4 regions of the Thioalkalivibrio sp. K90mix genome follow, and region 3 is predicted to be linked to each of the others. Evidence: predicted binding sites of a transcription regulator. Region 3 holds the regulator's gene; each other region holds the start of a gene.

The links. Region 3 encodes FliA, which starts transcription of late flagellar genes. Its sites were predicted from a motif close to GCTAAAGTTNNNNNNNNNNCNGCCGATA; they were not measured.
Region 1: the regulator FliA is predicted to act here: its motif matches at 2,052-2,079, upstream of TK90_RS12865 (methyl-accepting chemotaxis protein).
Region 2: the regulator FliA is predicted to act here: its motif matches at 4,413-4,440, upstream of TK90_RS04770 (methyl-accepting chemotaxis protein).
Region 4: the regulator FliA is predicted to act here: its motif matches at 5,810-5,837, upstream of TK90_RS04645 (chemotaxis protein).

What each region holds. Positions count from the first base shown of each region.
Region 1 covers NC_013889.1:2,697,555-2,705,571, reverse strand. The annotation lists gene TK90_RS12870 (ATP-binding cassette domain-containing protein) at 93-2,006, shown strand; gene TK90_RS12865 (methyl-accepting chemotaxis protein) at 2,173-4,188, shown strand; gene TK90_RS12860 (GNAT family N-acetyltransferase) at 4,210-6,165, opposite strand; gene TK90_RS12855 (SDR family NAD(P)-dependent oxidoreductase) at 6,455-7,177, shown strand; gene TK90_RS12850 (cold-shock protein) at 7,406-7,609, shown strand; gene murJ (murein biosynthesis integral membrane protein MurJ) at 7,819-8,017, shown strand, end outside.
Region 2 covers NC_013889.1:1,002,641-1,010,657, forward strand. The annotation lists gene argF (ornithine carbamoyltransferase) at 1-808, opposite strand, end outside; gene TK90_RS04755 (acetylornithine transaminase) at 805-2,001, opposite strand; gene TK90_RS04760 (superoxide dismutase) at 2,098-2,679, opposite strand; gene TK90_RS04765 (DASS family sodium-coupled anion symporter) at 2,847-4,376, shown strand; gene TK90_RS04770 (methyl-accepting chemotaxis protein) at 4,508-6,418, shown strand; gene TK90_RS04775 (amidohydrolase 2) at 6,482-7,351, opposite strand; gene TK90_RS04780 (glutathione S-transferase N-terminal domain-containing protein) at 7,441-7,884, opposite strand; gene TK90_RS04785 (DsrE family protein) at 7,945-8,017, opposite strand, start outside.
Region 3 covers NC_013889.1:1,245,759-1,253,775, forward strand. The annotation lists gene flhB (flagellar biosynthesis protein FlhB) at 1-616, shown strand, start outside; gene flhA (flagellar biosynthesis protein FlhA) at 616-2,727, shown strand; partial or broken gene flhF (flagellar biosynthesis protein FlhF) at 2,806-3,877, shown strand; gene TK90_RS05900 (MinD/ParA family protein) at 4,037-4,861, shown strand; gene TK90_RS05905 (RNA polymerase sigma factor FliA) at 4,858-5,619, shown strand; gene cheY (chemotaxis response regulator CheY) at 5,679-6,059, shown strand; gene TK90_RS05915 (protein phosphatase CheZ) at 6,162-6,938, shown strand; gene TK90_RS05920 (chemotaxis protein CheA) at 7,018-8,017, shown strand, end outside.
Region 4 covers NC_013889.1:978,560-986,576, reverse strand. The annotation lists gene flgF (flagellar basal-body rod protein FlgF) at 1-647, opposite strand, end outside; gene flgE (flagellar hook protein FlgE) at 677-1,903, opposite strand; gene TK90_RS04665 (flagellar hook assembly protein FlgD) at 1,929-2,600, opposite strand; gene flgC (flagellar basal body rod protein FlgC) at 2,615-3,034, opposite strand; gene flgB (flagellar basal body rod protein FlgB) at 3,071-3,481, opposite strand; gene TK90_RS04650 (protein-glutamate O-methyltransferase CheR) at 3,663-4,478, opposite strand; gene TK90_RS04645 (chemotaxis protein) at 4,752-5,681, opposite strand; gene flgA (flagellar basal body P-ring formation chaperone FlgA) at 5,924-6,658, shown strand; gene flgM (flagellar biosynthesis anti-sigma factor FlgM) at 6,792-7,106, shown strand; gene TK90_RS04630 (flagella synthesis protein FlgN) at 7,131-7,616, shown strand; gene TK90_RS04625 (flagellar brake protein) at 7,735-8,017, shown strand, end outside.

The DNA of each region.
Region 1 (8,017 bases), 1.3 Mb from region 3:
GAATGACTGCACGGCGGTCACCGCGCCTTGTTCGCACGCAAAAGCGACTCGAGCGCGAGCGTGTACATGAATCAGTGTTTCCCTAGATCTCGATGGCTCTGCTGACCCTGCGCGATATCCACCTGGCCTACGGCATGGCCCCCCTGCTGGACGGCCTCAACCTGAGCCTGGAGCCCGGTGAACGCGTGGCGGTGGCCGGGCGCAACGGCGAGGGCAAGTCCACCCTGCTCAAGGTGATCGCGGGTGCGATCCAGCCGGACTCGGGCGAGGTGGTCCGCCAGGACGGCCTGACGACCGCATACTTGACCCAGGAGCTGCCACCCGGGGTCGACGGCACGGTGTTCGATGTGGTCGCCGAGGGGCTGGGTGAGGCCGGGCAGTTGCTGGAGCGTTTTCATCACTTGAGCCAGGCCGCCGCGGGTGGTGATGCCGAGGCCCTGGAGAAGATGGGCCCGGTCCAGGCCCGGCTGGAGGCGATCGACGGCTGGAGCCTGCAGAACCGGGTCGAAACGACGCTTTCGCGCCTGGAACTTGACCCCGAGGCCGGTTTCGCCGCGCTCTCCGGCGGGCTCAAGCGCCGCGTCTGGCTGGCGCGCGAGCTGGTGTGCGAACCGCAGCTGTTGCTGCTGGACGAGCCGACCAACCACCTGGATGTCGCCGCGATCCGCTGGCTGGAGGAGTTCCTGCGCGGGAGCGGGCTCACGGTGGTGTTCATCAGCCATGACCGCCAGTTCATGGAACAGGTGGCCACCCGCATCCTGGAGCTGGACCGCGGCCAGGTGTACGAGCATCCGCCCTCGATCGAGGCCTTCCGCACGCGCCAGGCCGAGCGTCTGGAGGTCGAGGCGCGTCAGCGCGCCGAGTTCGATCGCAAGCTGGCGCAGGAGGAGACCTGGATCCGCCAGGGCATCAAGGCGCGGCGTACGCGCAACGAGGGCCGGGTGCGCGCCCTGCAGGCCCTGCGCAAGAAGCGCGCCGAGCGACGCGAGCGCGGGGGGCAGGTGCGAATGCAACTGTCGCCCGAGCAGCGTTCCGGGCGTCTGGTGATCGAGGCGGAGCACGCGGACTTCGGCTATGACGACATGCCGGTGGCGCGTGACGTCAATCTGCTGCTACAGCGTGGCGACGCCCTCGGCATCGTCGGACCCAATGGCGCCGGCAAGACCACGCTGCTGCGCGGGCTGCTGGGTCAGGTGGAGCCGCTTGCCGGAACGGTGAAGTTGGGTACCCAGCTCGAGATCGCCTATTTCGACCAGGCCCGCGCGCGTCTCGACGAGACGACCACCGTGCAGGATGCGGTCGGCGAGGGCCGCGACCGCGTCACCGTGAATGGCGAGACCCGGCATGTGCTGAGCTATCTCGGGGACTTCCTGTTTCCGCCGGAACGCGCGCGCCAGCCCGTATCGGCCCTGTCCGGTGGCGAGCGCAACCGGTTGTTGCTGGCCAAGCTGTTCCTGCGCCCGGCCAATCTGCTGGTCCTCGACGAGCCCACCAACGACCTGGACGTCGAGACCCTCGAGCTGCTGGAGCAGCTGCTGATCGAGTACACCGGCACGGTGATCGTGGTCAGCCACGATCGCGCCTTCCTCGACAATGTCGCCACCAGCACGCTGGTGCTGCCCGGGGATGGCACGGTCGAGGAGTTCGTCGGCGGCTGGTCGGACCTGCCCCCTCGCGTGACACATCGCCTGCTCACGCGTGAAGCGGATACCGGGACCCGGGAGACACCTGCCGCACCCGAGGCCCGGTCCGAGTCGACGCCCGCGACCCCGGAACCACCACCCCGCGCCCGCAAACTCTCTTACAAGGAGGGACGCGAACTGGAGGCCCTGCCGGGCCGGATCGAGGCACTGGAAAACGAACACCAGTCACTGGCCGAGGCCCTGTCGGACCCGGAGGTGCTGCGCGATGGCGAGCGGGTGCGCGAGATGCAGGCCCGGCTGGAACAGGTCGAACGTGACCTGGCGGCGGCTTACGAGCGCTGGGAGGCGCTGGAATCACCCTGATCCTTTCCGCGTCATCCGGTGTGATGGGATTCTCAAAACGGCCGGGCTCAACTTCAGGGGAATGCGGCCGTAACAGGGGATGAATCGTCTCTACAGGCAGCGGAATGACCCGCTTGCACGTGATGGCATGCGCCCGGCAGAAGGCGCGAAGGAAGGAGTCAACACCATGCTGGACAAACTCTCCATTCGGGGGCTGCTGATCGCCGGCTTCGGGCTGGTCGTCGCGATCCTGATCATCAATTCGCTGCTGGCGCTGCGTGCCCTGAATGTGGGCGGACAGGGCGTGGCCGAATTGACCCAGTCCGACTATCCGGCCGTGGCGCGCGTCAATGAGGTGGAGCAGCTGTTGCAGGAGAGTGCCGCCTTTCTGGGCTTCTACCTGATGAGCGAGGAAGAGGAGCACCGCGACGCCTGGCTGAACGCGATGGACGAGCTGGACGTCGCCATGGATGCCCTGGTCAACGATCCGGTCGTGCGGGGCTCGGATGAGCTGAGTGCCTCTGCGGAACAGGTGCGCGCGAACATCGATGGCTTTGCCGCGCACCGTGACCGTCTGATTGAAGTGGCCGAGGACGTGGCCCAGAACATGCCGGCCCAGGGTGTCGCCAACTCGCGTGCCAATCCGGCAACCATGCAGATGACCCAGCTGACCAGCACCATGATCGACGAGGAGATGGCGCGGGCACGCTTCCAGCGCTCGTTCGAGCGTCTCGGCGATTTCTACAGCCTGCGCACCAACCTTTTGCAGATCACCTCGAACCTGCGCGGTTTCATCGCGTTTCGTGATGACTCCTTCGAGCAGAACCTGCGCCTTTATCTCGGGCAGACCCATGACGTCCTGGCGCGGCTCCTGGAGCAGTACGACGAGCTCGACTTCGAGCAACAGATCGCGGTCGAGGACTTCGAAGGGCTTCTGAACGATCTGGATAGCGCGATCCAGGACATCGTTCGTATCCACGGCAGCGAGGAGGCCCTGCAGGACGCATTCCTGATCCGTACCGAGGTCGGCCCCGTGATCTTCGAGGCACGTAATGAACTGCAGCAGTTGTCCGAGCGCATCACCGGCCGTGCCGAAGTGTCCGCCGCCGAGCTGACCGCGACCATGCGCAATACCCAGGTGACGCAGGGCGTGCTGGCGCTGATCGGCGTGATCCTGGGTGTGGCCGGCGCGGTGTTCATCATCCTGGTGGTACGCCGTGCGCTGGCCCACTCGACCGAAGCGCTGGAAGAGATCGCCGACGGCGATGGCGACCTCAGCCGTCGCCTGGACGAGAACGGCCTGCTGGAGACTGCCCAGCTGGGGCGCGCGTTCAACCGCTTCACCGACAAGATTGCGCAGGCGATCGGCAATGCCCGCAGCGGGACCGAGACGCTGAACCGGGCCACCGAGAACCTGAATCAGGAGGCCTATCAGGCCCGCGAGGTGGTCTCGCGTCAGCGCGACGAGACCGAACGCGTCGCCACCGCAATCAACGAGCTTCAAAGCAGCGCCGAGGAGATCGCGCGCAACACCGACGCCACCTCCCAGGCCGGGCAGGAGGCCAGCGGCGCGGTGAACAACGGCGCCGACGTGATGGAGAAGAACATCGAGTCCATGTCCTCCCTGCTGGGCACGGTCGAGCAGGCCGCCGGTACGGTCGCCAAGCTGGGTGAAGACTCCAAGCAGATCGGCACCATCCTCGAGGTGATCCGTGGCGTGGCGGAGCAGACCAACCTGCTCGCACTGAACGCGGCGATCGAGGCCGCCCGTGCCGGCGAGCATGGCCGCGGGTTTGCGGTGGTGGCCGACGAGGTGCGCAAGCTGGCGACCCGCACGCAGGAGTCCACCGACGAGATCGAGAGCATGATCTCGCGCCTGCAGACCGCCACCAGCAGCGCGGTGAAGGCCATGGAGCACGGCCAGGACGAGGCCGAGACCACCATGGAGCACACCGCCGAAGTGAACGGGGCCCTGCAGCAGATTCGGCAGTCGGTGACCACGATCGTCGAGATGACTGACCAGATCGCGGTTGCCGCGCGTCAGCAGAGCACCGTGGTCGAGGACATCAACCGCAATATCGTGCAGATCTCCGACGGGGCGGACCAGTCGGCCAATACGGCGGATCGGGTCAGTGCGGCCTCCGACGAGCTCAAGCAGGTGGAACGCGAGATCCAGCAGGCACTGGCCCAGTTCCGCTTGTAGTGTCGCTCGCGCGCCCTGGGGTCACGCCTCGGGGTGCGCCAGCCAGGTCTGCGCGGCCTGGCGCAGGCGTCGAACGGCCTCCCGCCGTCCGGAAAACCCCAGTTCACGGGCCAGCGCCTCGTCATCCAGGGACTCGATGGCGGATTGCAGCAGCCTTCCTTCCGGTCCTTGCGGCGGGTGTGCAACAAGGGAGCGTCGCAGGGCGGCCCGTATCCATTGGAGCGGTCGTTGCCGCCGTGCAAAGGCTCGAATCTCTTCGATGTCCCGGGCGTGATCCCGGTCGGGTGCCGTGACGGCGGACGGCTGGATGGCTTCAAGGACCCGGCGTCGCCGGCCCGTCTGATCGCGCAGTAGCGCGGCGCCGCCCTCGCGCCAGTCGCGCGCGAAAGACGCTGCGGCCGCATCGACGAGGGCAGCGGTGTCTTGTGTCAACGCCCGGGTCAGCACGATCGACACCTCGCCGCTGGCGGGATCTGGTCGTTCCCCGACCCGCACCGGCTGCCAGCCTGCCTGTCCCCAGAACCGTACCAGTGCCGGTTGCAGTCCGAAGCTCGTGCCAAGCAGTGCGATGTCGTGGTGTGCCGCGCATTCCTCGACTGCGCGCAGCAGGCGGCCCCCAAGCCCTCTCCCTTGCCAGGCGGGGTGTACGGCGAGCCTTTGGATTCGCCACCAGGCCCGGGTGGCCAGAGCGAACTCCCCGCGAGCAGCCAGTGTGCAGGGCAGGAAGTGTCCCTGGGGGCGCCGCTCCCCGGCCCAGACCGCTTCCGCGAGTTCGGGCGCCAGGCCACTCTCTTTCTGGACCAGGGCAACCCCGAACAGCGCCCGGTCCTGCGCACCGAGGAGCAGCATCAGGTACGCGTCAGGATCGTCCAGCCAGCGGGCCAGATCCGACGGGCGTGTGCGATAGTGGGCGTCGGCGAGCAGGCCGGCCACGTCCTCGAGCCGACGCGTGTCACAGACGAGGCCCTTGCCACACAGCCAGTGAAATATCACGGCCTGACGGGCGGGTGCGCGACTCCTGGCCCGCATCAGGAACAGGTCATCCAGCCAGGCCTCCAGCGGGTCGCCACTCTCCCAGCGCACGGGCTGCTCAAGCCCAATCTGCCGAATTCGGAAGCCCATGCGCTGCAGGGCGGGAAGCGCGCGCAGGCGAAAGCCCTGTCCGCTGCCCTCGAAGCCGCCGGTAGTCGTCGACAGCACCAGTCGCCGGGCACGTCCCGCCAGCCGCACCAGGCGGTCGACCGGCAGCGCCGCCGCCTCGTCGATCACCAGGGTGTCGGGTGCGGTGGCGAGGGCTTCGATCTGGTCGGGGGAGCAGAAAGGTACCGACGGCCCCGGGTGGCGTTCCAGCTGACGGAAGAGCGCCCGAACGGCGCCGGCGCCGGGTGCCGTGACGACGACCGGTGTGCCGGCGCTGCGCTGGCAGGCGATCCACTCCCCCAGCAAGGTCGACTTGCCACGTCCACGATCAGCAACCAGTGCGCCACATTCCCCGGGGCCAAGTTCATCCAGGGTCACGAGCCCGCGCCGCTGATCTTCCGTCCAGGCCCAGGGAGGCTGTACGCCCGCGTCGGGGATTGGCCATTGCTCGACATCGTCATTCACCCAGTGAACGGGCGCGTGCCGCAGGGCGTTCGCCCAACGCCGGCCAAACGCCCCGTCGCCAGGTGGATCGACCAGCAGCAGGAGCACGCCGCCCCCGCGCAGCAGTCCCCCGGCGATGGCGAGGGCGTCTGCCGGGAGGGGCCAGGAGGCCTCGAACACGATCGCGTCGGCCTCGCGTCCCAGCCAGTGACCAGCCTGCGCGGGGTTTACCCGCGCCACGTCCGCTGGTGCCTCGCGGCCGACCCAGAGCGAGCTTTTCCCGCTGGGCATCCGCCCGAGCCAGGTGGCGGCACGCTCGCGCGCCGCCTGCGACATCGGGTGGGCCAGAAGCCGCCGCCAGCCAAGGGTGGGTCTGTCCTCTGCCTGTCTCATTGGGATCCTTGTCGCATATCGGCATGGCGCCAGAGATGAATCTGCGCACGGCTGTTGAGGGTAGAGCACCTTTAAGGAAACACGGATTAATGGACACGCTCGCGACTTCGTCGCTTTTGCGTGCCAACCGGGCATGGCGACTGCCGTGCAGTCATTCTGCACAAAGGAGCCGCAACGCTGTGCGGGCGCCCGTTCCGTCTGGGCACGATGCTCGCAGGGGAGTCAGTATGGCGAACGAAAGGGGTTCCGGTTAGCCTGCACGTTGGTCCATCCCGGCAGGAGAGCTTGCATGAGCAATGGCGTCATTGGCGCAGCACTGGTGACGGGCAATTCCAGTGGTTTTGGTCTTGGCCTGACGCGGGTGCTGCAGGGGCAGGGTGCGCGTGTCTACGGGATGAGCCGCCGGGGCTGCCCGGAGCCCGGCGTGGCCGGGGACGAGCGCGTGGACCTGGCCGACTTCGAGGCCACCGGCACCGCGATGGAGCGTCTGCTCGACGGTGTCGATGCGCTGGATCTCGTGATCCTGAACGCCGGCCTGCTCGGTCACATGCAGCGTATGCAGGACGCGTCGATGGACGAGCTGCGCCTGCTGATGGATGTCAACACTTTTGCCAACAAGGTCATCCTGGATGCCTTGCTGCGTCGCCATATCCGTGTGGGACAAGTCGTCGCGATCTCGTCCGGGGCCTCGGTGTCCGGTCATGCTGGCTGGAGCGGCTACTCGCTCTCCAAGGCGGCGCTGAACATGATGATGCAGCTCTATGCCCACGAGTTTCCCGAGGATACCGCGATCAATGCCCTGGCGCCCGGCCTGATCGATACCTCCATGCAGGACTACCTGTGTGAGGAGGCCGACCGCGAGGCCTTCCCGGTGCTGCAGCGGCTGAAGGCCGCGCGTGGCACCGAGACCATGCCGACGCCGGAGAAGGCGGCCGAGGCCGTGCTCGCGGTACTGCCCCGGCTGCGCCAGACCACGCGGGGCAGCTTCGTCGACATCCGCCAGCTGGACTGATCCGGGTGGGGCCGATCCAGGTCTCGAGCGGCCGAAGCCTCTGAATGTCACGAAACTTTCTTGCGGGCCGGTTGGCTTTTGCCGGAATGCAGGCGTATAGTCGGGATCGTGGTCTGCGGATGAACGGCAACACTAGGAAGTTTCTAGTTTCTGAACCAGTGCTCCCGTTGATTTGTTGGCAGCATCCCGCGACCACATTTGTTAGTTACATTGAAGAGGTTACAAGTTGTGAATACTGGTGTTGTTAAGTGGTTCAACGAGAGCAAGGGTTTTGGTTTCATCACCCCCGATGATGGCGGCAAGGACGTGTTTGTGCACTTCTCCGCGATCAGCGGTTCGGGTTTCAAGACCCTGGCCGAAGGCCAGAAGGTCTCCTTCGAAATCCAGGAAACCGCCAAGGGCCTGGCCGCCGGTGAAGTGACCGCCCTCTAAGGCGCACTTCCCAAGGCTGGCGACCCTTGAGGGTCGTCCGAGAAAGGCCGCCTTCGGGCGGCCTTTTTTGTGTCTGCGGTTCCGTTATTGCGGCTTGCCGAATAACGGACAAACAGGGCCGGCGCGCCCCTTTTGAACGCTGCGCACGGCCGGGCGTATTCGATTGCAGTACACTGCGGGCCTTTGTGCATGGACCCGCGCCGCCCGCGATGAACCGCCTGTTCCGCTCCACCGCCGTTGTCAGTGGCATGACCATGATCTCGCGGATCATGGGCTATCTGCGCGACATGGTGCTGGCGGTTACCTTCGGCGCCGGGGCCGCCACCGACGCCTTCTTCGTCGCCTTCCGCATCCCCAATTTTCTGCGCCGGCTGTTCGCGGAGGGCGCGTTCAACCAGGCCTTCGTGC
Region 2 (8,017 bases), 240 kb from region 3:
AGACCTCTTCTTCGCGGTGTGCGGGCAGACAGTGCATGAACAGGGCGTCGTCGTTGGCCAGACGCATCAGGTCGGCGTCCACGAAGAACCCGGCAAAGGCCCGGCGGCGGGCGCTCTTTTCCTGCTCCTGCCCCATGCTGGCCCAGACGTCGGTGACGACGAGGTCGGCACCCTCGGCCGCCGCGCGCGCATCGCGGGTGAGCTCGAAATGGTCGCGCGTGGCACCCACGACGTCCTCTTCCGGGTCGTAGCCCTCGGGGCAGGCCGCCACCAGCTGGAAGTCCAGCAGGTGCGCGGCATACATGTAGCTGTGGCACATGTTGTTGCCGTCGCCAATCCAGGCCACGCGCTTGCCCCGGATGTCGCCCCGGTGTTCAAGATAGGTCTGCAGGTCAGCCAGCAGCTGCGCGGGATGTTCCCGGTCGGTCAGACCATTGATCACGGGGACCGAGGAGTGCTGGGCGAACAGTTCGATCTTCTCGTGTTCGTAGGTGCGGATCATCACGCAGTCCACCATGCGCGAGAGGACGCGGGCGGTGTCCTCGATCGGCTCGCCGCGGCCCAGCTGGGTGTCGCGCGGGGACAGGAACAGGGCGTTGCCGCCCAGTTGCTGCATGCCAACCTCGAACGAGACCCGCGTGCGCGTGGAGGACTTCTCGAAGATCATCCCCAGCGTCTTGCCGCGCAGGATGTCGTCGTGGTGCTCGCCCGCGTGGGTCTGGCGCTTCAGTTCGACGGCACGTTCGAGCAGGGCGCGTGTCTCGTCCGCGGACAGGTCGTGGAACGACAGGTAATGGCGGGGTTTCATGCCTGGGCCTCCCGGGAATCTTCGGATGCGAGCAGGGTGTCGACCAGATCGGCTACAGTGCTGGCGATCTGGTCGACCTGGGCGTCGTCCACGATCAGTGGCGGCAGCAGCCGGACTACGCGCTGTGCAGTCACGTTGAGAATCAGCCCTGCGTCGAGGGCGGCCTGAACCAGTGTCCCGGCCGGGCGATCCAGCTCGATGCCGATCATCAGTCCGCGTCCGCGTACGGCGACGACCCCCGGTTTGTCTTCGAGCCGGTCGGCCAGGCGGCGGCGGAGGATCTCGCCTTGTCGTCCAGCTTCCTCGCACAGGCCCTCGTCCTGCATCACGTCCAGCACGGCCAGGGCCGCCCGGCAGACCAGGGGATTGCCACCGAAGGTGGTGCCGTGGGTACCCGGGGTGAACAGGCCGGACGCACGGCCGGCCACCAGGTTCGCCCCGATCGGGATGCCGTTGCCCAGGCCCTTCGCGAGCGATATCACATCGGGCGTGATGCCTTCATGCTGGAAGGCAAACCAGTGTCCGGTGCGGCCGATCCCGGCCTGGATCTCGTCCAGCATCAGCAGCCAGTCGTGCTGGTCGGCCAGTTCGCGCAGGCGCCGCAGGTATCCGGGCGGGGGTACGTGGATGCCGCCTTCACCGGTGATGGGTTCGACCAGGATGGCGACCACGTCGGGGTCGCTGCCCAGGGCCGCGACGGCCTCGGCATCGCCATGGGGGACGTGCACGAAGCCCTCGACCAGGGGTTCGAATCCGGCATGGATCTTTTCGTTACCGGTGGCCGACAGCGTTGCGAGCGTACGCCCGTGGAAGCTGCCGTGCATCACGATGACCTTCGGTTTCTCGATGCCGCGGCGGCGGGCATGCAGCCGGGCCAGCTTTATCGCTGCCTCGTTGGCCTCGGCTCCGGAGTTGCAGAAAAAAGCCTGGTCCATCTGCGCGAGCGCGCACAGACGCCGTGCGAGCTGTTCCTGTAGGGGAATGCGGAACAGGTTCGAGGTATGGACGAGCGTCTGAGCCTGATCGCAGATCGCATGTGCCACTTTCGGGTGGGCGTGCCCAAGGCCGCAGACCGCAATGCCGGACAGGGCATCGAGGTAGCGTTTGCCCTCGGTATCCCAGAGCCAGGCGCCTTCCCCCCGTTCGAAGGCAACCGGCAGCCGGCTATAGGTATTCTGCAGGACGTCACTCATTAGCAAAGCTCTCCCAAATGAAGAAGCCGGCGAGCGAGCCGCCGGCTTCTGCCCAGGGTGCCGCACTGGGGCGGCCCCCAATCGCGTTTGCGCGACTTATTTCATCTGCTGGGCGACGAAATCCCAGTTCACCACGTTCCAGAAGTTTTCCAGATACTTCGGCCGCGCGTTGCGGTAGTCGATGTAGTAGGCGTGTTCCCAGACATCGCAGGTCAGCAGCGGGGTCTTGCCATCCCGCATCGGGTTGGCGGCGTTGGAGGTGTTTACGATCTCCACCGAGCCGTCGCTATTTTGCACCAGCCAGGTCCAGCCGGAGCCGAAATTGCCGACCGCGGCCTCGTTGAACTTCTCCTTGAAGCCATCAAACGAGCCAAAGGCACTGTTGATCGCGTCGGCCACCTTGCCGGACGGTTCGCCACCGGCGTCCGGGCCCATGCAGTTGAAGTAGAAGGTGTGGTTCCAGACCTGGGCGCCGTTGTTGAAGATGCCGCCGGCCGGAGCCTTCTTGATGATGTCCTCCAGCGAGGCATTCTCGAACTCGGAGCCGGGCAGAAGGCCGTTCAGCTTGGTCACGTAGGTCGCGTGGTGCTTGTCGTGATGGTATTCCAGCGTCTCGGCGGAGATGTGCGGCTCCAGCGCGTTCTTGGCATAGGGCAGATCGGGCAGTTCGTAGGCCATGAAAGACTCCTTGTAATAAAACATGCGAGACTGCGGCTGGCCGGCCATCGGTGGCCGCGCCAGGAAACCCGTCAACGATAGTCACGTTGCCCGGGGGATGCAATTTCCGATGGCACGGCTTGGTTATCGTTCAGCCAACGTTTGCGGAATTGTGAAGGAGCCACGGCATGTCCGCACCCGATGCCGATCAACAATCGGACGGCGACTCTCCGGCGGCGGGTGCGAGCCCCACCCGCAGCGCCTATGCCTGGCGCGGGCGCATTGGGCTCTTCCTGGGCCCGCTCCTGATGCTCGCGTTCCTGCTTTTCTCGCCGCCAGAAGGCGTTGCACGCGAGGCCTGGTGGGTGCTGGGGCTGACCCTGTTCATGGCGACCTGGTGGATTACCGAGGCCTTGCCTCTACCCGTCACGGCGCTACTGCCGATTGCCCTGTTGCCGCTGCTCGGCGTGATGCCGATGGACGCGGCGACCGCGCCCTATGCCAATCCCATCATCTTCCTGTTCATGGGCGGCTTTGCGATCGCGCTGGCGGTGCAGCGCTGGGGGCTCCACCAGCGGATTGCGCTCGCGATCGTCAGCCGGGCGGGGGACCGCCTGCATCTTCTGGTGGGGGCGTTCATGCTGGCCACTGCAGGGTTGTCGATGTGGGTCAGTAATACCGCGACTGCCGCGCTGATGTTGCCGATTGCCCTGTCCGTTCTGGCGCTGATGGATCGTGATACGCACATCGCGGGTAACGAGATCGGCACCCATTCGCGCCGGCCCGCACTGGCGCTACTGCTGGGGATCGCCTTTGCCGCCAACATCGGGGGCATGGCGACGATCATCGGCTCGCCGCCGAACGCGCTGACCGCCGCCTATCTGGGCGACCGGCATGGCATCGAGATCGGTTTTGTGCAGTGGATGATGCTGGGCCTGCCTTTGGCCACCGCGTTGCTACTGCTGGCCTGGTGGCTGCTGACGCGCTGGGTCTTCCCGGTCCATCGCGTACGCCTGCAGGGGTTGCAGGCAATGATGGACCAGCAGCGTGCCGAGGTCGGAGCCTGGTCGCGGGCCGAATACCGGGTCGCCGGCGTCTTCCTGCTGGTGGCGCTGGCCTGGCTGTCGCGTCCCTTTCTGGAGGGTCTCCTGCCGATTCACCTGACCGATGCCGGGATTGCCATCCTGGGTGCCGGGCTGTTGTTCCTGCTGCCCTCGGGCGCAGCCGACCAGCGCCGGCTGCTGGCCTGGGACAACACGCGCGAGCTCCCCTGGGGGGTGCTGCTGCTGGTCGGCGGGGGCCTCAGCCTGGGCGCGGCCATCGAGGCGAGCGGCCTGGCGGAGCTGGCCGCCGAGGGTCTGGGTGCCGCCCAGACATGGCCGCTGCTGCTGATTATTGCCGGGACCGTGGTGGTGACCATGTTGCTGTCGCATGTGACCAGCAACACAGCCACCGCTGCGACGCTGCTGCCGCTGGTGGCCGCGCTGGCGATGCACATGGAGATCCCGGTCGTGCTCCTCGCGATCCCTGTGGCCTTTGCGGCCTCAGTGGCCTTCATGCTGCCGGTCGCGACCCCGCCAAACGCGATCGTGTTCGCCAGCAATCGACTGCGGGTGATCGACATGATCCGTGGCGGGGCGCTGCTCTCCATGGTGGCGATTGCCGTGATTACGCTTGCGGTCTACGCCCTGGCGGAGGTCATCCTGATGCAGGGATAGGTTCGTCTCCCGGCCTTTCAGGCTTCCTGTGACGCCCCTCAAGTTTTATGCTGCGCCGCCGCTAACGTCGATGAAATGCCGCAGCAAGGATGCCGCTGGCCCGCAAAGCCTTATTGGGGAGAGTCTTCAAAATGTTCGATAACATCCGAATCGGAGTCCGGCTGATGGTCGGGATTATCACGGTGGTGCTGCTGGCCGTGATCCTGACCCTTGTGGTCGTGATGAACAGCCTTGGCACCATGGCCGATCGTGCCGAACAGCGCGAACTGACCGATCTGGCCGCGCAGCTTGTCGGTCGTCTGGACCAGGAAGCCGCGCGCGCGACCGCAATGGCAGAGACCGTGGCGAAGATCCCCGACGTGCAGGAGGCGATGGCGACGGGCGATCGCGAGCGTCTGGCCGAGATGACTGTTCCGAGTTTTGCCTCGCTCAGCGAGCAGTACGGCGTGCATCAGTACCAGTTCCATACCCCGCCGGCGACTTCCTTCCTGCGCGTTCACTCCCCCGACAATTATGGCGACGACCTGTCCGGGTTCCGCCAGACGGTGGTCGACACCAACGAGAAGCGCACCCCGATCTCGGGGCTTGAGGAAGGGGTAGCGGGTCTCGGCATTCGCGGGGTTGTGCCCATCGAACACAATGGCGACCACGTCGGTTCGGTGGAGATCGGTCTTTCGTTCGGCGACTCCTTCTTCGAGGAGTTTACTGCGGATACGAATTCACCGGTCGCGCTTTATCTGCGCGATGGCCGTTCGTTCAGCCGTTTCCGCGGCACGATCAGCGGCGACCCGACCTTCAGCGATGCCGAAATGCGCGAGGTCATGGAGGGCGAAGAACTGGTGCGCAACGTGACCTACGAAGGTAACCCGATGGCCGTGGTCGCGCGTCCAGTCACGGACTTCTCCGGTGATGCAGTAGGTGTACTCGAGGTGATGGTGGACCGCAGCGCGTATGTAGCGATGGCGCGCAACGCAACCGGTACCGTGGTCGCGGTCGGCGTGGTGGCCGTGGCGCTGGGCGCCCTCCTGGCCTGGCTCCTGACCCGAAGCATTGTTCGTCCGCTGAACCGTACGGTCGCACGCCTGAACGATATCGCGGGTGGCGAGGGCGATCTGACCCGTACGCTGGAGGTCTCTGGCAAGAACGAACTCGGCGAGCTGGCCGAGGCGTTCAACAACTTCGTCAAGAAGATCCGTGGTCTCGTCTCCACGGTCGCGGCCGGGGGCGATCAGGTCGCCGCGGCCGCGAACGAGCTGTCCGCCACCAGCGAGCAAACCAACGAGCAGGTACGGCGACAGAAGTCGGAGATCGATCAGGTTGCCACGGCCATGAACGAGATGACGGCCACGGTGCAGGAGGTGGCCCGCAACGCGGCGGATGCCGCCGCCGCGGCACAGAACACCGACCAGGATGCCACCGAGGGGCAGCAGGTCGTGCAACGCACCGTGGCCGCGATCAACGCGCTGTCGCAGCAGGTCGATGGTGCCGCCGAGGTGGTCAGCCGCCTGTCGCAGGATGCCGAGGAGATCAACAAGGTCCTGGAAGTCATCGGCGATATCGCTGATCAGACCAACCTGCTGGCGCTGAACGCGGCGATCGAGGCCGCGCGAGCGGGTGAACAGGGCCGCGGGTTCGCGGTGGTCGCCGACGAGGTGCGTACCCTGGCCAGCCGCACGCAGGATTCGACCCACGAGATCCAGCAGATGATCGAGCGCGTGCAAAGCGGTACCCGCGAGGCGGTGCAGGCGATGGAAGATGGTCGTTCCAAGGCGCACCAGAGCGTGGAGCAGGTCAACCTGGCGGGCGAATCGCTGACGGCGATCACCCAGTCCGTGACGCGCATCAGCGACATGAACACGCAGATCGCCAGTGCCGCCGAGGAGCAGTCCACGGTGGCCGAGGAGATCAACCGCAACGTCGCCAACGTGACCGAGGTGCTGGATCAGACCGCGGCTGGATCGGAACAGATCCGCAATGCCTCGGAGGAGCTGTCCAAGCTGGCGTCCGAGCAGCAGCAGCGGGTGGCGCAATTCAAGGTATAAACCCCGAGCCAGTTGATGCCAAGCCCGGGTCCGGAGACGGTCCCGGGCTTTTTTGTGGTCGGGCTACGGACTCTCGACGGGCGGAAACAGGCGCTCGCCGTTTTCTCGGGCGATCATGCGCTGTACGTTGGGTGGCATCTGCTGGAGCCAGGCTCGGGTGCTGTCCTTCAGCACGGTAAAGTGCTCCCAGCGGGCGAGGCTGAAGGTGTCATTGCCGATCAGGAACCGGTCCGGATAGTCGAGGAACAGCTCGAACCAGTCGGCGTCGATGATGCCGCCGGGATTGATGCGCGGGTTGCGCATGGAGACATCCATGACCATGTTCGGGTGCCGGTCCAGGTAGTCACGCACCAGGGGCGGGTAGGCATAGGAACCGGCGTGCGCCCAGAGGATGCGTACCTCGGGCTGGACGGCGTAGGCATGGTCGATCACGGCGGGATCGCCATGGATCACGATCCACAGATCGCGCTCGACCGCCAATGCCAGCAGATCCTCGAAGCCGGGGGCGAAGCGGTCATCGGCCTGGATGTGCAATTCCCCGATCCCGCGCCACTGGACTGGGCTTCGGTCGAGGATGGCCTCGACCTGTTCCCGCAGGCCGTCCTCGTACATCCAGTCCATCTTGCGCCCCAGGCGCTGGGAGATCTCGAGAAACGGGACGATGCGCGTACCCACCTTCGGTTCCAGCGCTTCGATCAGTTTCGAGCGCGGGGCCATGATGATCGCGGACTGAATCGAATTCTCTTCGAGCGTGCGTGCAACAGCCTCTGGCGGGAAGTGTTCCATCTGCCGGTCGCGGTAGTGCAGGTGGGCATCGAACAGGGGTTCAAATGCCTGGGCAGAGGCTCCACCAAGCAGCGAGCCGAGCAGCAGGGCCGCGGCCGGAAGAATGAACAGACGGGGCAGTCTTCGAGGGCGGTTCAGGGCAGCCATCCAGGGGGTTCCTCGGGTATGGAGCCCCAATTTTATACCGCGCTGTGCCGTCAGGCCCGAGTCGGTGGCCTGTTCTTCAGGTGTCGTGGTCAGGCGTGGGAGTCCCCGGACACCGCGGCATCTCCGGAGCGCCCATCCGGACGGTTCGGGTCGAAGCGCTCACGCAGGTATTCGCCGATCGCCTCCGACTCGTACAGCCAGCGTACCTGGCCGTCCGGTTCCTCAATGCGCAGGCAGGGCACTTGCAGCTTGCCGCCCTCGGTCTGCAGCGCCTCGCGGTGCGGGCCGGCCGCCTGGGCATTGCGCAACTCGATGTCCAGCGACAGCCGCTGCATGGTACGGCGGGCCCGGATGCAGAACGGGCAGGCCGGGAAATGGTACAGCGCGAGGTGGCGCGTCTGTTCGTCAACGCGGGCCTGGTCGGCGGGGTCGCGCTCGATGCCGCGCGGTCGCGACAGACGCTCGCCAATCAGCATGAACGGGGTGAGGATCAGGCGTACGCCGCGAAAAAACCATCGGATCAGAAATCGCATGCGCGAAAGGATGCCACAAGCCCCCCGGCGGGTGACAGAGCCCGCATCGGGCGTGGCACGTCACGGCTGGCCGAAGTCGAACTCCCACGGGTCTTCCGCCGGGGCATCCAGTAGGGACGGTCGCAGGCGAATC
Region 3 (8,017 bases):
CCTCGAGCAGGCGATCACACATGCGGCGCAGCTGGCGCTGGGGACCTTCGTTGCGGTCTCGGCCGCACTGATTCTCGTGGCTGCGATTGACGCTCCGTTCCAGATGTGGAACCACCAGAAGCAGCTGCGCATGACGCGCCAGGAGCTGAAGGACGAATACAAGGAGACCGACGGCAAGCCGGAGGTCAAGCAGAAGATCCGGCAGCTGCAGCAGGAGATGGCGCAGCGCCGGATGATGGAGGAGGTGCCGAAGGCGGACGTGGTCATCACCAATCCGACCCACTATGCGGTGGCGATCACCTACGAGGCCTCGCGCATGGCCGCGCCGAAGCTGGTGGCCAAGGGCGTGGACGAGGTCGCGGCCTCGATCCGCGCGGTTGCGGACGAACACAAGATCATTCGCGTCGAAGCACCCCGGGTGGCCCGCGCCATCTACTTCACCACGGATCTGAACCAGGAGATCCCGAACGGGTTGTTCGTCGCGGTCGCGCGCATCCTCGCCTACGTCTATCAGCTGAAGCGCTCGGATGCAGACGTCGCGATGCCGGATGACCTGCCGGTGCCGGAAGACTATCTCGATCCGCAGCAGCAGCGCGGCCGTCGGAGGAACCGCTAATGGCCTTCTTCGACCGCCTGGGAACTGTCGGCAAGTGGGGCCTGGGGGCGCCGATCCTGTTGATCGCGATGCTCTCGATGATGGTGCTGCCGCTGCCGCCCATCGCCCTGGACGTCCTGTTTACCTTCAATATCGCGCTGTCGCTGGTCGTGATCATGGTCGCGGTCTACACGCCGCGCCCGCTCGAGTTCGCGGTGTTCCCGACGGTGCTGCTGGTCGCCACATTGCTGCGGCTGGCGCTGAACGTGGCCTCCACGCGCGTGATCCTGCTGGAGGGTCACACCGGTACCGATGCGGCCGGGCAGGTGATCCAGGCCTTCGGCGATTTCGTCGTGGGGGGCAACTACACCGTGGGTCTGGTGGTGTTTGCCATCCTGATCATCATCAACTTCGTGGTGGTGACCAAGGGCGCCGGGCGCGTCTCCGAGGTCAGCGCCCGGTTCACCCTGGATTCCATGCCCGGCAAGCAGATGGCGATCGACGCCGATCTGAACGCCGGCCTGCTGACCCAGGAAGAGGCGCGCAAGCGCCGCGAGGAGATCGCCAGCGAGGCCGACTTCTACGGTTCGATGGACGGTGCCTCGAAATTCGTGCGCGGCGATGCGATCGCCGGGATCCTGATCCTGTTCGTGAACATCATTGGCGGGCTGACCATCGGCACGCTGCAACACGGCATGTCGATGGGCGACGCCGCGACCAACTACGTGCTGCTGACGATTGGCGATGGCCTGGTCGCGCAGATCCCGTCGCTGGTGCTGTCCTCGGCCACGGCGATCATCGTGACGCGCGTCTCCAGCACCCAGGATATGGGCCAGCAGGTCTTTGGCCAGATGTTCTCCAACCCGCGCGTGCTGTACGTGGCCGGTGGCGTGATCGCCGTGCTCGGGCTCGTGCCGGGCATGCCCAATGCGGTCTTCCTGGGCCTGGCCTCGCTGGCCATCGGCTCGGCCTACCTGATGCAGCGGCGCGAACGCGAACAGACCGTGGAGGTGGAGCGTGTGCCCGACGAATCGGCGGAGACCAGTCCGGAAAATCGCGACCTCACCTGGGACGATGTGCCGCCGATCGACCTGGTGTCCCTGGAGGTCGGGTATCGCCTGATCCCGCTGGTGGATCGCACCCAGGATGGCCAGCTGATGGGGCGGATCAAGGGTGTGCGCCGCAAGCTCTCCCAGGAGCTGGGTTTTCTCCTGCAGCCGGTCCATATCCGCGACAACCTGGAACTGAGTCCGAATGCCTATCGCATCTCACTGCTGGGTGTCACGGTGGCGGAGGCCGAGGTCTTCCCGGATCGCGAGCTGGCGATCAATCCGGGCGAGGTGTTCGGCACCGTGCCGGGCACGCCGACCAAGGACCCGACCTTCAACCTTGACGCTCTGTGGATCGACCCGGCCGATCGTGATCAGGCGCAGGGCGCCGGCTACACCGTGGTCGATTGCTCCACCGTGATCGCCACGCATCTGTCGCAGGTGTTCCGCGAGAACGCCCATCGCCTGATTGGTCACGAAGAGGCCCAGCACCTGCTGGACCAGTTGGCGCGGCATTCGCCGAAGCTGGTCGAGAACCTGGTGCCGAAGACGCTCTCGCTGTCGGTGATCCTGAAGGTGCTGCAGAACCTGCTGGCCGAGCAGGTCTCGATTCGCGATCTGCGCACGATCGCCGAAACCCTGGCAGAGGAGGGTGTGAAGAGTCAGGATCCCGGCGTTTTGACCGCGGCCGTGCGGGTCTCGCTGTCGCGTTCGATCGTGCAGGACCTTGTGGGACCGGACGATGAGCTGCCTTTGATTGCCCTCGACCCATCGTTGGAACAGCTTTTGCATAAGTCCCTTCAGGGCAGTAATGGCGAGACCGTGGGGCTGGAGCCGGGCCTGGCGGAACGCCTGCAGCGCTCGGTGTCCGAGGCGGCTCAGCGCCAGGAGGCCAGCGGGCAGCCGGCCATCCTGGTGGTGGCCCCGGAGATCCGCTCCTGGATTGCCGGGTGGCTCCGTGGAGCCGTGCGCAGCCTGGCGGTGCTGGCCTTTACCGAGATCCCCGATAACCGGCGGATCCGCGTGGTGGCCACGGTGGGCCAGGAAGACTCGGCCCGGCAGGCAGCCCCCACGAGTGCCTGAGACGAACAGTAGCGATCGGGTCCGCCAGGGCTAAACGGGAGAACAGCGATGAATGTGAGACGGTACCGGGCACGCGACATGCGCGATGCGATGCGGCAAGTGCGTGAACAGCAGGGCGAGGATGCCGTGATCCTGTCGAGCCGCCGTGTCGATGGCTGGCTGGAGGTCGTCGCGGCGCTGGAAGATGGGGATGCGGGTGTCCCGGAGCGCGAGCAGCAGGCCGCGGTGAACGCGGTCCATACCCCGCGCGAGGCGCACCCATCCGCGTCGCGGCCGAGCCCGGGCTCGGCCTGGCCCGCGGACCCCGAGCTTGCCGCGATGCGCCAGGAACTGCGGGATCTGCGCAGCCTGCTCACTCGCCAGCACAGCGACAACGAGGCCGCGCAGTGGGCGGCGCGGCACCCGCTGGCGGCGGAGTGCAAGTCTCGTCTGATGGACCGGGGGTTCAGCGAGTCACTGGCGCGCAGTCTCGCCGGGAGTATTCTCGACGACAGCACCGTGGAACAGGCCTGGGAGCGGCTGCGTGCACGCCTGTCCGGGGCGATTGCCACCCGGCATCCGGATATCCTGGACGAGGGTGGTGTGCTGGCCCTGGTGGGCCCCACGGGCGTGGGCAAGACCACCACGCTCGCACGCATTGCCCTGCGTCAAATCCGTCGTATGGGTGCGGATTCGGTTACGCTGGTCACACTGGATACCCAGCGCATTGGGGCCACGCGCCAACTGCAGGCATTCGCGCAGATGGCGGGCGTGTCATTGCGGGTGTTGCAGAACCCGCGCGAGTTGCGGGATATGGCTGCGCGGGCCGAGGATGGGCATCTAATCCTGGCCGACACTGCCGGGCAGGCGCCGTCGGTGGTGGGTGACGAGTCCCTGTTTGCCGGCTGGCCGGACCGCGTGCGCTGCGAGAGCTGGCTGGTCGTCTCCGCGACGACCCAGGCCTCGGCGCTGCGGCGGGTGCTGGACGCCTTCCGCAAGACAGAGCCGGCGGCGCTGGTACTGACTAAACTCGATGAAGCCGAACAGTTGGGGGAGACTTTGTCGGTATTGCTCGATCAACACCTGGGTCTCACGTTTGTCAGCGATGGGCAGCGGATTGCCGAAGACTTCCACCGGGTCGAAACGGGCGATCTGACCCGGCGGGCGCTCGGCGAAGAACGCAACCCCGCGCGTCGATCCTCCCGCGACGAACGATGGACCGATGCAAGCCTGGCGGAGTTCTCGAATGCCAGCCGCAGTGCGCCGTCGCCGCGCCGTACTCAGGATGCGGGCGTTCTGGAGATGATCCATCCGGTGGGGAAAGGACGCTATGCCACGCACTAATCAGCCGTTGAAGGTCATTGCGGTGGCCTCTGGGAAGGGAGGCGTCGGCAAGACCAACGTGTCGGTCAACCTGTCGGTAGCGCTCGCGCGGCTGGGGCGCGAGGTCATGTTGTTTGATGCCGATCTGGGGCTGGCCAATGCCGACGTGCTGCTCGGGCTGCGACCCGAGCGTACCCTGCATGACCTGGTGACCGGGCAGGTGGACGACCTCCAGGATGTCCTGATTGAGGGCCCGGACGGAATCAAGGTCATACCGTCGGCTTCGGGGATCGCTGCGATGGCGAATCTCACTCAACTAGAGCACAACGGTCTGATCCAGGCATTCAGCGCGTATTCCAAGCCGCTGGATGTGCTGGTGGTGGATACGGCAGCCGGGCTGCAGGAATCCGTGACGACCTTCTGCCGGGCGGTCCAGGAGACCCTGATCGTCGTCTGCGACGAGCCGGCGTCCATCACCGATGCCTATGCGCTGATCAAGGTACTGCACCGCGATCATGGCATGCGGCGTTTCCGGCTGGTCACGAACATGGTCCAGGACCGCGCGGGGGCCGAGCGTTTGTTGCAGAAACTCACCACGGTTTGCGACAACTACCTGCCGGAGGTGATCCTGGATCTCGCCGGTTACATCCCGATGGACGAGAATCTGCGCAAGGCCGTACAGAAACGTGCGCCGGTCGTGCAGCAGTATCCGGGCAGTCCGGCGGCCAAGGCCTTTGCCGAGCTCGCCCGTACGGTGGACCGCTGGCCGGTGGCCCGTGGTGCCGACGGTGGTGTCGGGTTTTTCGTCGAACGGATGTTGCAGAGCGCATGATGTCGCCGCGTAATCGCCTCCCCGGATACGAGAGCGTGGCCGCGACAGGCCACGAGCAGCGCGTTGCGGAGCATATCGAGCTGGTGCATCGCATCGCGCATCATCTGATGGCGCGTCTGCCTTCCTCGGTCCAGGTCGATGACCTGATCCAGGCCGGCATGATCGGCCTGCTGGAGGCCGCGCGGCAATTCGAAGGCGGGCAGGGTGCCACGTTTGCGACCTATGCCGGGATTCGGATCCGTGGCGCGATGATCGACGAATTACGCCGCAGTGACTGGACGCCGAGATCGGTACACCGCAACAGCCGCAAGATCGCCGAGGCGATCCAGACGGTCGAAGCCAGAGAGGGGCGCGCGGCGCGCGGGGTCGAAGTGGCCGAGGAACTCGAGGTGCCGATCGACGAGTACTACTCGATGCTGCAGGACCATGCCGGCGCCCATCTGTTCGCGCTGGACGACCTGGGCGGCACCGATGGTGATGCGGACCGGGTGATCGAGGGGCAGGAGGCCTCGCCCTCGCGCACAATCGAGGCTGGAGAATTTCGCGAGGAGCTGGCCGCCGCGCTGGGCGATTTGCCCGAACGCGAACGTCTGGTGCTGTCGCTTTATTACATCGAGGAGCTCAACCTGCGCGAGATTGGCGCGGTGCTGGGGGTGACCGAGTCGCGCGTCAGCCAGATCCGCAGTCAGGCCGTCATCCGACTGCGCGCGCGCCTGGGTTCCTGGCTCGAAGACGGCGAGGCTTTGCAGTTATTCTGAGGGCCGCGCTCTAGTACTCACATGAATCATTTATCCCGGAGTGACCTGTGGACAAGGGAATGAAAATTCTCATCGTGGATGACTTCTCCACGATGCGACGGATCATCAAGAACCTCTTGCGTGATCTTGGCTTCAACAACACGCAAGAGGCCGATGACGGCAGCACGGCACTGCCGATGCTCCAGAACGGCGACTTCGATTTTCTGATCACCGACTGGAACATGCCCAACATGCCGGGCATCGACCTGCTGCGGGCGGTTCGGGCCGACGAGAAGCTGAAGACGATGCCAGTGCTGATGGTGACGGCGGAGGCCAAGCGTGATCAGATCGTCGAGGCGGCCGAGGCGGGCGTGAACGGCTACGTGGTGAAGCCCTTTACCGCGGAAACCCTCAAGGAAAAGATCGACAAAATATTCGAACGCATTGAAGCGCAAGGTTAACTTGGGTTTCGGTGTCGACATCTCCTGGTCCGCGACAATGCATGGCCGGGGGATTGATTCCGGGCATCACGTTCGGGATGGGGAGCGAGCAAGGGGCTTTGGATGACAGACCAAGAACAATCGATCGGTGAGCAGCAGATCGCTCGCGCGCGGGAGCTCGTGCAGGTTCTGGAGGCAGGGGACGAGGTGGCCGCGCGCGCGTTGATCCAGGAGCTGGCGCGTCCCTACGACCGCGAACTCTTCGACGAACTCGGAAAGCTCACGCGCGACCTGCACGAGGCCTTGCAAAGCTTCCGCGGGGATTCGCGGCTGGTGGAGCTGACCCAGGCCGAGATCCCGGATGCCCGTGAGCGTCTCAATTATGTGGTCACGATGACCGAGAAGGCCGCCCACGAGACCCTGACCGCCATCGAGACGAGTCTGCCGATTGCCGAGTCGTTCAGCCAGCAGGCCGGCGAACTGACGGCGAAGTGGACTCGTTTCCGAAATCGGCAACTCTCGGTCGATGAGTTCCGGGAGTTTGCCCGCGAGCTGGATGCGTTTTTTGCGCAGGCCAACGACGACACCGAAGAGCTGCGGCGCTTGCTGTCGGAAGTACTGATGGCGCAGAGCTACCAGGATATTACCGGGCAGGTGATCCGGCGCGTCATCCAGCTCGTGACGGACCTGGAGGAGAACCTGGTCTCGCTCATTCGACTGTCCAGCGGGCGCATGGAGACCATCGAGGCCGCCGAGAAGACGCTCGACGATGATACCGAGCGGCGCGAGGGCGATCGGCGCGGACACGGACCAGCAGTGCCAAAGACTCAAGATTCCGGCCAGGATGTCGTTCAAGGACAAGACGAGGTGGACGATCTGTTGTCCAGTCTGGGCTTCTAGGCAGCCCGCTGATTCCTGAATCAGCGGCTTCCCGGCGCCCATCCCTTAACGGCAAGCCTCACCGGAACGGAGAGACCGAATGGCCATCGACCCCAACGACGAAATCCTTCAGGACTTCCTGATCGAGGCCGGGGAACTGCTCGAAGGACTCAACGAGCAGCTGATCGACCTGGAACAGCATCCCGATGACCGGGATCTGTTGAACGCGGTATTCCGCAGCTTTCACACGATCAAGGGTGGCGCGGGCTTTCTGAGCCTGGATCCGCTGGTGACCGTCTGCCATCACGCAGAGGACGTGTTTAATCTCCTGCGCAACGGGGAGCGTCAGGTCGACGGTCACCTGATGGATACCATGCTGCGGGTCCTCGATACGCTGAACGTGATGTTTGGCGACCTCCGCTCCGGGGTCGATCCGACGCCCGCGGAGGCTGATCTGGTCGAAGACCTGCGGCGGATGGCGAAGAACGAAGACGTGGCCGGCAATTCCGAACCCGACGCAGTCGCGACGCCCGACGAGTCCCCCGAGCCGGAGCCGGAACCGGCACCCCCCGCGGAGGTGGAAACGACCGCGATGGCCGCGGGCGACGCTGCGGGGGAAGACTCGGGATTGGTCGGCGCCGATGACGAGATCACCGACGATGAGTTCGAGGCCCTGCTGGATTCGCTGCACGGCGATGGTTCGCCGCAGGCGGCCCAGGACTCCGCTACGTCGTCGAATGCGGACGCAGGGTCGCCCAGCACGGATTCGGATGCAGCCGGGCCAAGCGGGGATGAAGAGGACCTGATTTCCGACGATGAATTCGAGAACCTGCTGGACGAGTTGCAGGCGCGAGGTGATGGGCCTCCTGCCAGTGCCGCGCCGGCACCTGCTGCCGCTGAGTCGTCCACGCAGGAAGAGCCGAGCGTGGAGCCCGAAGCCGCCGCCAGCGCGGCACAGGAACCGCCGGCTTCCGAGGCCAAGCCACAGGCTGCCAAGCCTGCGGCCGCGGCGGCTGGCGCCCGGCAGGCCCCTCAGGGTGAGGCCTCGGTCCGTGTGAACACCGAACGGCTCGACGAGATTATGAATCTGGTCGGCGAGC
Region 4 (8,017 bases), 270 kb from region 3:
ATCATGCGCGTCAGCGCCTCGACGGTGTTTACGTTGCTGCCTTCGAGCATGCCCGAGACCACCCGCACCTCGGCGTCGGGCGGCGCCTCGCCGCCATCGGCCATGCGGAACAGACCGTCATCGCCGCGTTCCAGCTCGTTCACGTCGGGATTGACCAGACGGATGCGTTCGATCGCGGCCAGGGCCTCCGGCCCCACTCCCTGCGGGCGCACGCTGATCGTGCCGTCCGTGCCGATCTCGATCTTCTCCGACGGCGGGATCGCGATCGGGCCGCCATCCCCCAGGACCTGGTGCCCCTGTGCGGTGCGCAAGAGCCCGAACGCATCCACATGCAGGGAACCCGCCCGGGTGTAACCCTCCTCACCGTCCGGGCCCTGCACCGCGATAAAACCCTGGTCTTCAATCGCGATGTCCAGATCGCGACCGGTGCTTTGCATCTGGCCCTTGGAGAAGTCCGTGCCGTCGGTGCCCAGCTGTGCGTAGTCGCGCGAATCGAATACCGGACCCCGCACGGGGACGGTGTTCGCGTTGGCCAGTGCCTGGCGAAAGCCGTCGGTATTGGCATTCGCCAGGTTGTGGTTGTTGACCGACTGCGCGTGCATGGTCTCCTTCGCGCCGGACATCGCGATGTAGAGGAATCGATCCATGCCTGTGCCCTCGTGTCCCTGTCCCTGACCTAGCGGATGTTGATGATGGTCTGGGTGACCTGGTCGGCCGTGGAGATCGTCTGCGCGTTCGCCTGGAAGTTGCGCTGCGCGGTGATCAGATTCACCAGCTCCTGGGCAATATCGACGTTCGAGGCCTCCAGAGCGCCGGCCTGGATCTCGCCCAGGTTGCCGGTGCCCGGAGAGGCAAACACTGGATCACCGGCCGCAAAGGTCTCGGCCCAGTTGTTGTTGCCCAGCTGCTCCAGGCCCTGTGGGTTGGTGAAGTTGGCCAGAGCGACCTGCCCCAGAACGGAAGATTGGCCGTTGGTGAAGCGCGCGAACACCACCCCGCTGGAATCGATGTCGACCCCCGTCAGCCGGCCCGAAGCGAACCCGTCCTGGCCAAGATCGTTCACCGCAAAGTCGCCACCAAACTGAGTGGTCCCGGCAAAGTCGATCGTCCCGTCCAGACCTTCGGCCCCGTTGGTAAAATCGTCCGTGGAGAACGGGAATTCCGTGTTGCCATCCAGCTGGCCACTGGCATCAAAAGAGAGTTCGAAGCCTTCTTCCTCGTTGATCGGCTCGCCGTCAACGCTCATGAAGGCCGTCCACTCTCGTTCGTCGCTCTTCACGAAGTAGATGCGCGCATCGCGGGACGTCCCCAGCGAGTCATACACCGTCAGGGACGTCGAGTAGTTGTAGCTGTCCGGATCATCGAACTCGAACTCGCCCGGATCCAGGATTGGAGCATCCGACTGGAGATTGACCAGGGCCTCAATGTCGCTGGTGGCCTGCGGCGCGGAGGCCCCTGTCTGCAGACGCAAATCCCCAAGCTGTCCGGTATTGAAATCGGTATCCGTGCTGCCCGGGTTGATTGGCGGATAGCCCTGCAGCTGCTGACCCTGGTTGTTCACCAGGTTGCCGTCGCGGTTTACCTGAAACTCGCCAGCGCGCGTATAGACACGATTGCCACCATCGTTCATCACGAAAAAGCCCTCGCCATCAATCGCGAGGTCGAGACCGTTCTCGGTGAACTCCGTGCGTCCCTGCGAGAACTGCTGTGTCACCGCCATGAGACGCGAACCACCCCCAGTCGCGGTCTGGCTGACGCCACCAAAACTCTGCGCAAAGACATCACCGAACTCGGCGCGCGAGCGCTTGAAACCGGTCGTGCCGGCATTCGAGACGTTGTTGCCGGTGGTCTGCAGATCGGCCTGCGCCGAGTTCAGTCCGCTCAATCCGATATTGAAGGGCATACTGGTCTACCTCCGTTAGAGTCCGTCAGCTGCTGATGCGCCGGACATCCGAGAAATTGATCTCGCCCAGGCCACGGACCATCAGGCCCAGGCTGGAATCGTCGCCTACCGAAACGCTCTCGACGCGGGCGTCGAGGAAGACATCTACTGATTCACTACTGGAACCGCTCTGGGCCGATGCGCGGAACTCGTAAACGCCCGGCGCTGCCGGGGTCCCGTCGTCGCGCATGCCATCCCAGGTGAATTCCTGCAGGCCCTCACTGGCCGAGCCAAGATTCATGCTGCGGATGCGTTCGCCCGTCGGGCTGTACACCTCGACCTGCAACTGGCCGGTCGACTGATCCAGCTCCACCGCCCCACGCACCATTCCATCCGTCCCGAGCTCGCTGAAGTCCGTCGGGACCAAGACGTCCTTCCCGACCAGGGACGCCGCCTGCAGGGTCTGACTCTGCCCCATCGACTGCGCCAGCTTTTCGAACGACTTCGACAGTTCCTCGATGCCCGTCACCGTCGAGAACTGCGCCATCTGGCCGATGAATTCGCCGTTCTCCATCGGTTCAAAAGGATCCTGGTTCTGCAGCTGGGTCGTCATCAGCTTGAGGAAGTCGGACTGCCCCAGGCGATCCGCGGGCCCCTCGTCCTTCTGCTGGCGAGACAGGCCCAGGCGATCCAGCATGTCGGGTGAGATCTGCGTCATGTGCGAACTCCGGTTTAGCCCTGGCCGATCTGAAGCGTGCGCTGCAACAGCTGGCGCGAGGTCTCCATCACCTCGACGTTCGCTTCGTAGTTGCGCGAGGCGGACATCATGTTGGCCATCTCCTCCACCACGCTGATCGCGGGCCGGAAGATGTAGCCGTCTTCGTTGGCCTGCGGGTGATTCGGTTCGTAGTGCGGCTGCGGCGGCGCCTGCGATTCGTCGATGCCCGCCACCCGCACGCCGTTGGACGCGCCGTTCGGGTCGGCCTGGTTCATCACGGTCTGAAACAGCACCTGCTTCGCCCGATAGGCCTCGTCGGGATTGGTCGCCACCGTGTTGGCGTTGGCCAGATTCGACGCGACCGTATTCAGCCGCACCGACTGCGCGGTCAGCGCGGAGGCCGAGGTGTTGAACAGATTAAACAGATCACTCACGACATCACTCTCCTGTTCCCAGCGTTGGCGCTCGCATTAGCGCTCGCCCCGCAGAGCATCACGGATACCGGAAACCCGGCGGTTCAGGAACTCGAGGCTGCTCTGGTACTGCAGGGAATTCTCGGCAAAGGCAGCCCGCTCCAGCTGCGGGTCCACCGTGTTGCCATCCAGAGACGGCTGCGACGGCACGCGATAAAGCGTCTCCATCGACCCGTTGGCACCACCCGCCCCGCCGGCGCCGATATGGCCCTGATGTGTGCTCGCCATCGGCATGTTGCCGCCCTCGCCGGCCGCCGCCTGCAGCACCGAGCGAAAGTCGATATCGCGCGCTTTGTAATTCGGCGTATCGGCATTCGCGATATTCGAGGCCAGCAGCTCCATCCGCTTCGCACGGACGTTCACCGCCTCCGGGAGAATGCCCATCGCCTTGTCGAGAGAAAGACTCATCCGTCGTGCCCCGTCCGCCACTGGCGGCTCTCAGGTTCCTCGGGACGAAACCGCTTCGCCCCGCTCGACAGGGACGATGCAATTGGTGTGCCACTATGGGCTGGAGGGGTTTGTGAAGGCGGCGCCGAGGGTGGGCGCCGGGGTCGCGGGCGCGACCTTATGGCGAGGCAGAAAGGGCCGATCAGCCCTTCAGGCGCAGGACAGATCCGTATTCGGTGCGAACCGTCTCGAAGGCCTGGGTATAGGGACCCGCCGTCTCGGAAGCGCCAAGAAACAGATAGCCGCCCGGGTTCATCTGGCGGGCGATTCCGTCAAGAACCTGTCGCTTGGTCTCGGCGGAGAAGTAAATCAGCACGTTGCGACAGAACACGATGTCGAACTTGCCCAGTGCCGCGTAGCGGTCGACCAGATTGAGCTTCTGGAAGCGGCAGCGGCGCTGAATCTCCGGGCGGACACGGTGACCTTCCGCTACCGTCTCGAAGAAGCGGGCGCGACGTGCCTCGCTCAGGCCCCGCACAATGCTCAGGCCGTCGTAGACCGCGCGGCGGGCGTCGTCCAGGATCTTCTCCGACAGGTCCGTACCCAGGATCGAGACCGGCACCACACGCTTGGGCCGCGACTCCTCCCACTCGGATACCACCATCGAGATGCTGTACGCCTCCTGCCCGCTGGAGCATCCGGACGACCAGACCTTGATCCCCGCGCCCTTCTCCGCGCGCTCCGGGAGCAGCACATGGCGCAGGATCTCGAACGGGAAGCCATCACGAAACCAGGAGGTTTCATTGGTCGTCATCGCGTCGATCACACGTGTGCGCAGGCGCGGGTTGGGCGCCTGACGCATCGCATGCAGCAGTTCCGGGACCGACTTGTAGCCGAATTCGTCCAGTAGCCGCGACAGTCGGCTCGACACGAGGTATTGCCGGCTGTCGCCCAGCACCAGGCCACAGCATTCGGAAAGGAACCGCGAGAACTCCTCGTAGTCGCGCGAGTCGATCACGAAGTCATCCTTGAAAGTCGACGAGACGGGCGGACAGGCACGTTGATGACGAATCCTTGACAGCGTGTCGGAAAACCCGGCCGGGGAGTGCGCTCTCCCCCGTACCGTACCGGTACAGTATACGTGCAACCGCACGGGTGCCGACAGCATCCCGACAGGTGACGCATGCGGCGTGCCATGGCCGCTGATGCTCACGCAGCCGGCAATCCGTTACCGCCCCCTTGCCGCAAAGCTCCGGCCTGTCGATTAACACAAACCGCCAAGGCACCGGCTTCAATCCTTGCGGGTTTGATCAAGCACGGCCTCGGCCAGCTCGTCGGGGTTGAACTTGGACAGGAATGCGTCCGCCCCGGCACGCTTGACCATATCCGTATTGAACTCCCCGCTCAGTGACGAGTGCAGCAGAACACGCAGACCTTTCAGGTGATCGTTCGCACGGATTCGGGCCGTGAGGGTATAGCCATCCATACGCGGCATCTCGATATCCGAGATCACCAGCTCCACCACCTCGTTTACGGTCCCGGCCTCGGCCTGTTCCTCAAGGAAATCCAGCGCCTCGCGACCGTCCTTGAAGACCAGATATTCCCAGCCCAGGCCCTTGATGGCACCCTCGATCTGCTTGCGCGCGACCACCGAGTCATCGACGATCACGATCTTGCGCTGTCCGATCCTTTCCCGTTCTTCGTCGGCCTCTGCGCGCACCGAATCGGACACGTTAATGGGCAACGGATTGACGATCGACAGCACCCGCTCGACATCGATGATCTCGACCAGCTTGTTGTCGATCTCGGTGACGGCGACCAGAAAGGACTCGCGCCCGGTCCCCCGTGGCGGCGATTTCACGTCTTCCCAGTTGACGTTGACGATCCGGTCCACGGCCGACACCCAGAAGCCCTGAACCGACCGATTGAATTCGGTCACCACCACCTTGTGATCATCCGTCCCTCCCACGGCCGTGCGCAGCCCCATCGCGCGCGCAAGGTCGATGATGGGGACGGTGCCGCCACGCAGGCTCGCGACACCGCGCACCACGCTCATCGAACCGGGGATCTGTCGCAGCGGCGGCGACGGGATCACCTCGCGCACCTTGAACACGTTGATACCGAAGGTCTGGGAACTCCCCAGATGAAACAGGAGCAGTTCCATACGGTTCTGCCCCACCAGTTGGGTCCGCTGATTCACATCGTCAATGAATTGACTCATTGTCCTGCTCTCCCCCTCGCCCAGCGGCCAGCCACCTCGACTCGCCAGCCCCAGTGTGCACCCCGGTGCCCGACGCTGTCATGCCACAAACCGCCGTCGCATGCCGATTGCACACGGTCTTGACCCGATAACGGCCAGGCGTCGTCACTCTTGAGGGTGTACACCGGATCCGCTGGCATGTTTTCTGCTTGCAAAGCGATACCAACCTCTCGAAACCTGACGAGCCGACACGCACCCAGACCATGAACCAGCCCGCCCCCCAACCCTTTGTTCGCACCTGGTGGCTGTCTGCCGCCCTCGGCGTCGTTCTGGCCCTGGTCTCCATAACGGCGCAGGCCGAGATCGAGGCAGTGGAAAACATCCGCCTGGCGGCCGAGCGTTTCATCCAGGAAGAGCTGAACATCAAACCCGGCGACGAAGCGGTCGAAGTCCAGATCGGTCGGCTGGACAACCGCCTGCGCCTGGCCCGATGCAGCGAGGCGCTGGAGACCCGATTCCCGCCCGGCGGACGACGCGATGGCAATACGGCGGTCCAGGTGCAGTGCGAGGCGCCCGTAAGCTGGTCGATCTATGTCCCGGTCACGGTCGAACGCTATGCCGAGGTCCTGGTCGCCAGCCGAACCCTGCGGCGCCAGCACACGATCCTGCCCGGCGATCTGCGCACCAAGCGCATCCAGACTTCACGTCATGCCGGGAGCTATTTCGAGAGCAAGAACGAACTGGTGGGGCTGCAGACCCGGCGCAACATCCGTTCGGGCCAGATCCTGGGCCAACAGCACGTCACCCAGCGCGAAGTCGTCAGCCGCGGCCAGCGCGTCACCATCCTGGCCGAAAACGGCTCGGTGGTGATCCGCATGCAGGGCGAGGCCCTGGAGAACGGCATTCTGGGCGATCGAATCCGCGTGAAGAACAGCTCGTCCGGACGCGTCGTCGAAGGCGAGGTGCTGGAGTCCGGACATGTACGCGTGGCCCCGTAAAATGGCGAGGCGCCTCGCGTAACCATCCACAAACTGTGAAGCGACTCGTAAATTCACGGCTCAAGGGGCTACAGTTTCAGCCGGTGCTGCCGCTAACCCCTGCAGTAGAATTGCAAAAACAGGAAACCGAATGATGGATATCAAAGGCCCGAACTCCCCCGGCCTGCGCCCGGATGGCAACACCTCCAGCGTAAAGGGCCGCGACGAGACCTCCCGGCCCGACGCAGGCGCTCAGGGCAATGCATCGACGCCCGTGCGACAGGATGACTCCGTCACCCTGACCGGTGCGGCGCAGGCGATGAACGCCGCCTCCGGCGCCGCCAGCAACGCCCCGTTCGACGAGGCGCGTGTCGCCGAGCTGCGCGAAGCCATCTCCAGCGGCCAGTACCCGGTCGACAACGAGCAGCTCGCCGATCGCATGATCGAACTGGAAAGCCTGCTGCGCTAGGCACCCCTGACAGAGACCCCGACGATGTCGCCCGAACAACGCCACGCCTTCCTCCGCTCACTGGAAGCCTCGATTCGGCTCAGCCACCAGATGGAGGACATCCTGCTGCAGGAGACCCGGGCTGTGGAGTCCCGTGCACCCGAGGCCCTGCGCGAGGTCGTGGCGCAGAAACAGACGCTCCTGCAGGACCTGGAAACCGAGAGTCGCCGGCAGCGCGAGACGGTCGAGGCTGCTGGCGAAAGCTACACGCCCGAGGGGCTCGCACGGCTGTTCAGTCGGCTCGAGAGCGGTGCCGAGCTGGAGGACCACTGGCAGGCTCTGCGCCGATCGGTGGAGCGCTGCAACACCCTGAACCAGGGGAATGCCCGGCTGATCGATCGCGACCGTCGACGCGTGGAGATGTCCATCCAGATCCTGCGTGGCGAAGAACCCGGTCCGGCCCCGACCTACGACCCCTACGGCCGCACCCAATCTGGCAGCCGTACGGGTCGGCGCATCACTCGCGCATGAGCTGCGCGCGCCCTGCGCGACACCGCCTCACACCACACCGACCGGCACCCGGGGCTGGTATTCCAGAGCGCCGGGCAGTACCGTGCGGCTTGGCCCAATAATTACAACAACGCCACGCATGGACGAGACCGACTACACCGTCGACAAGCCGGAGCGGATTGCCGGCATCCTCAAGGATCTGGATCACAAGCTCACCCTCGTCAACGTCCGTCTCGACGACGATGGGCCGCTATACAACTCCGCCCTGGTCCGCCTGGATTCCGCTGCACGCGAACTCTTCCTTGACGAACTCACACCCGTCGAAGCCAATCGCCATGTCCAGGAAGGCACCCGCATGCGGGTGTTCGCCAGCCTGCGCGGGGTCGCCGTACGCTTCTCCACGGCCGTCTCGCGCAGCGAGC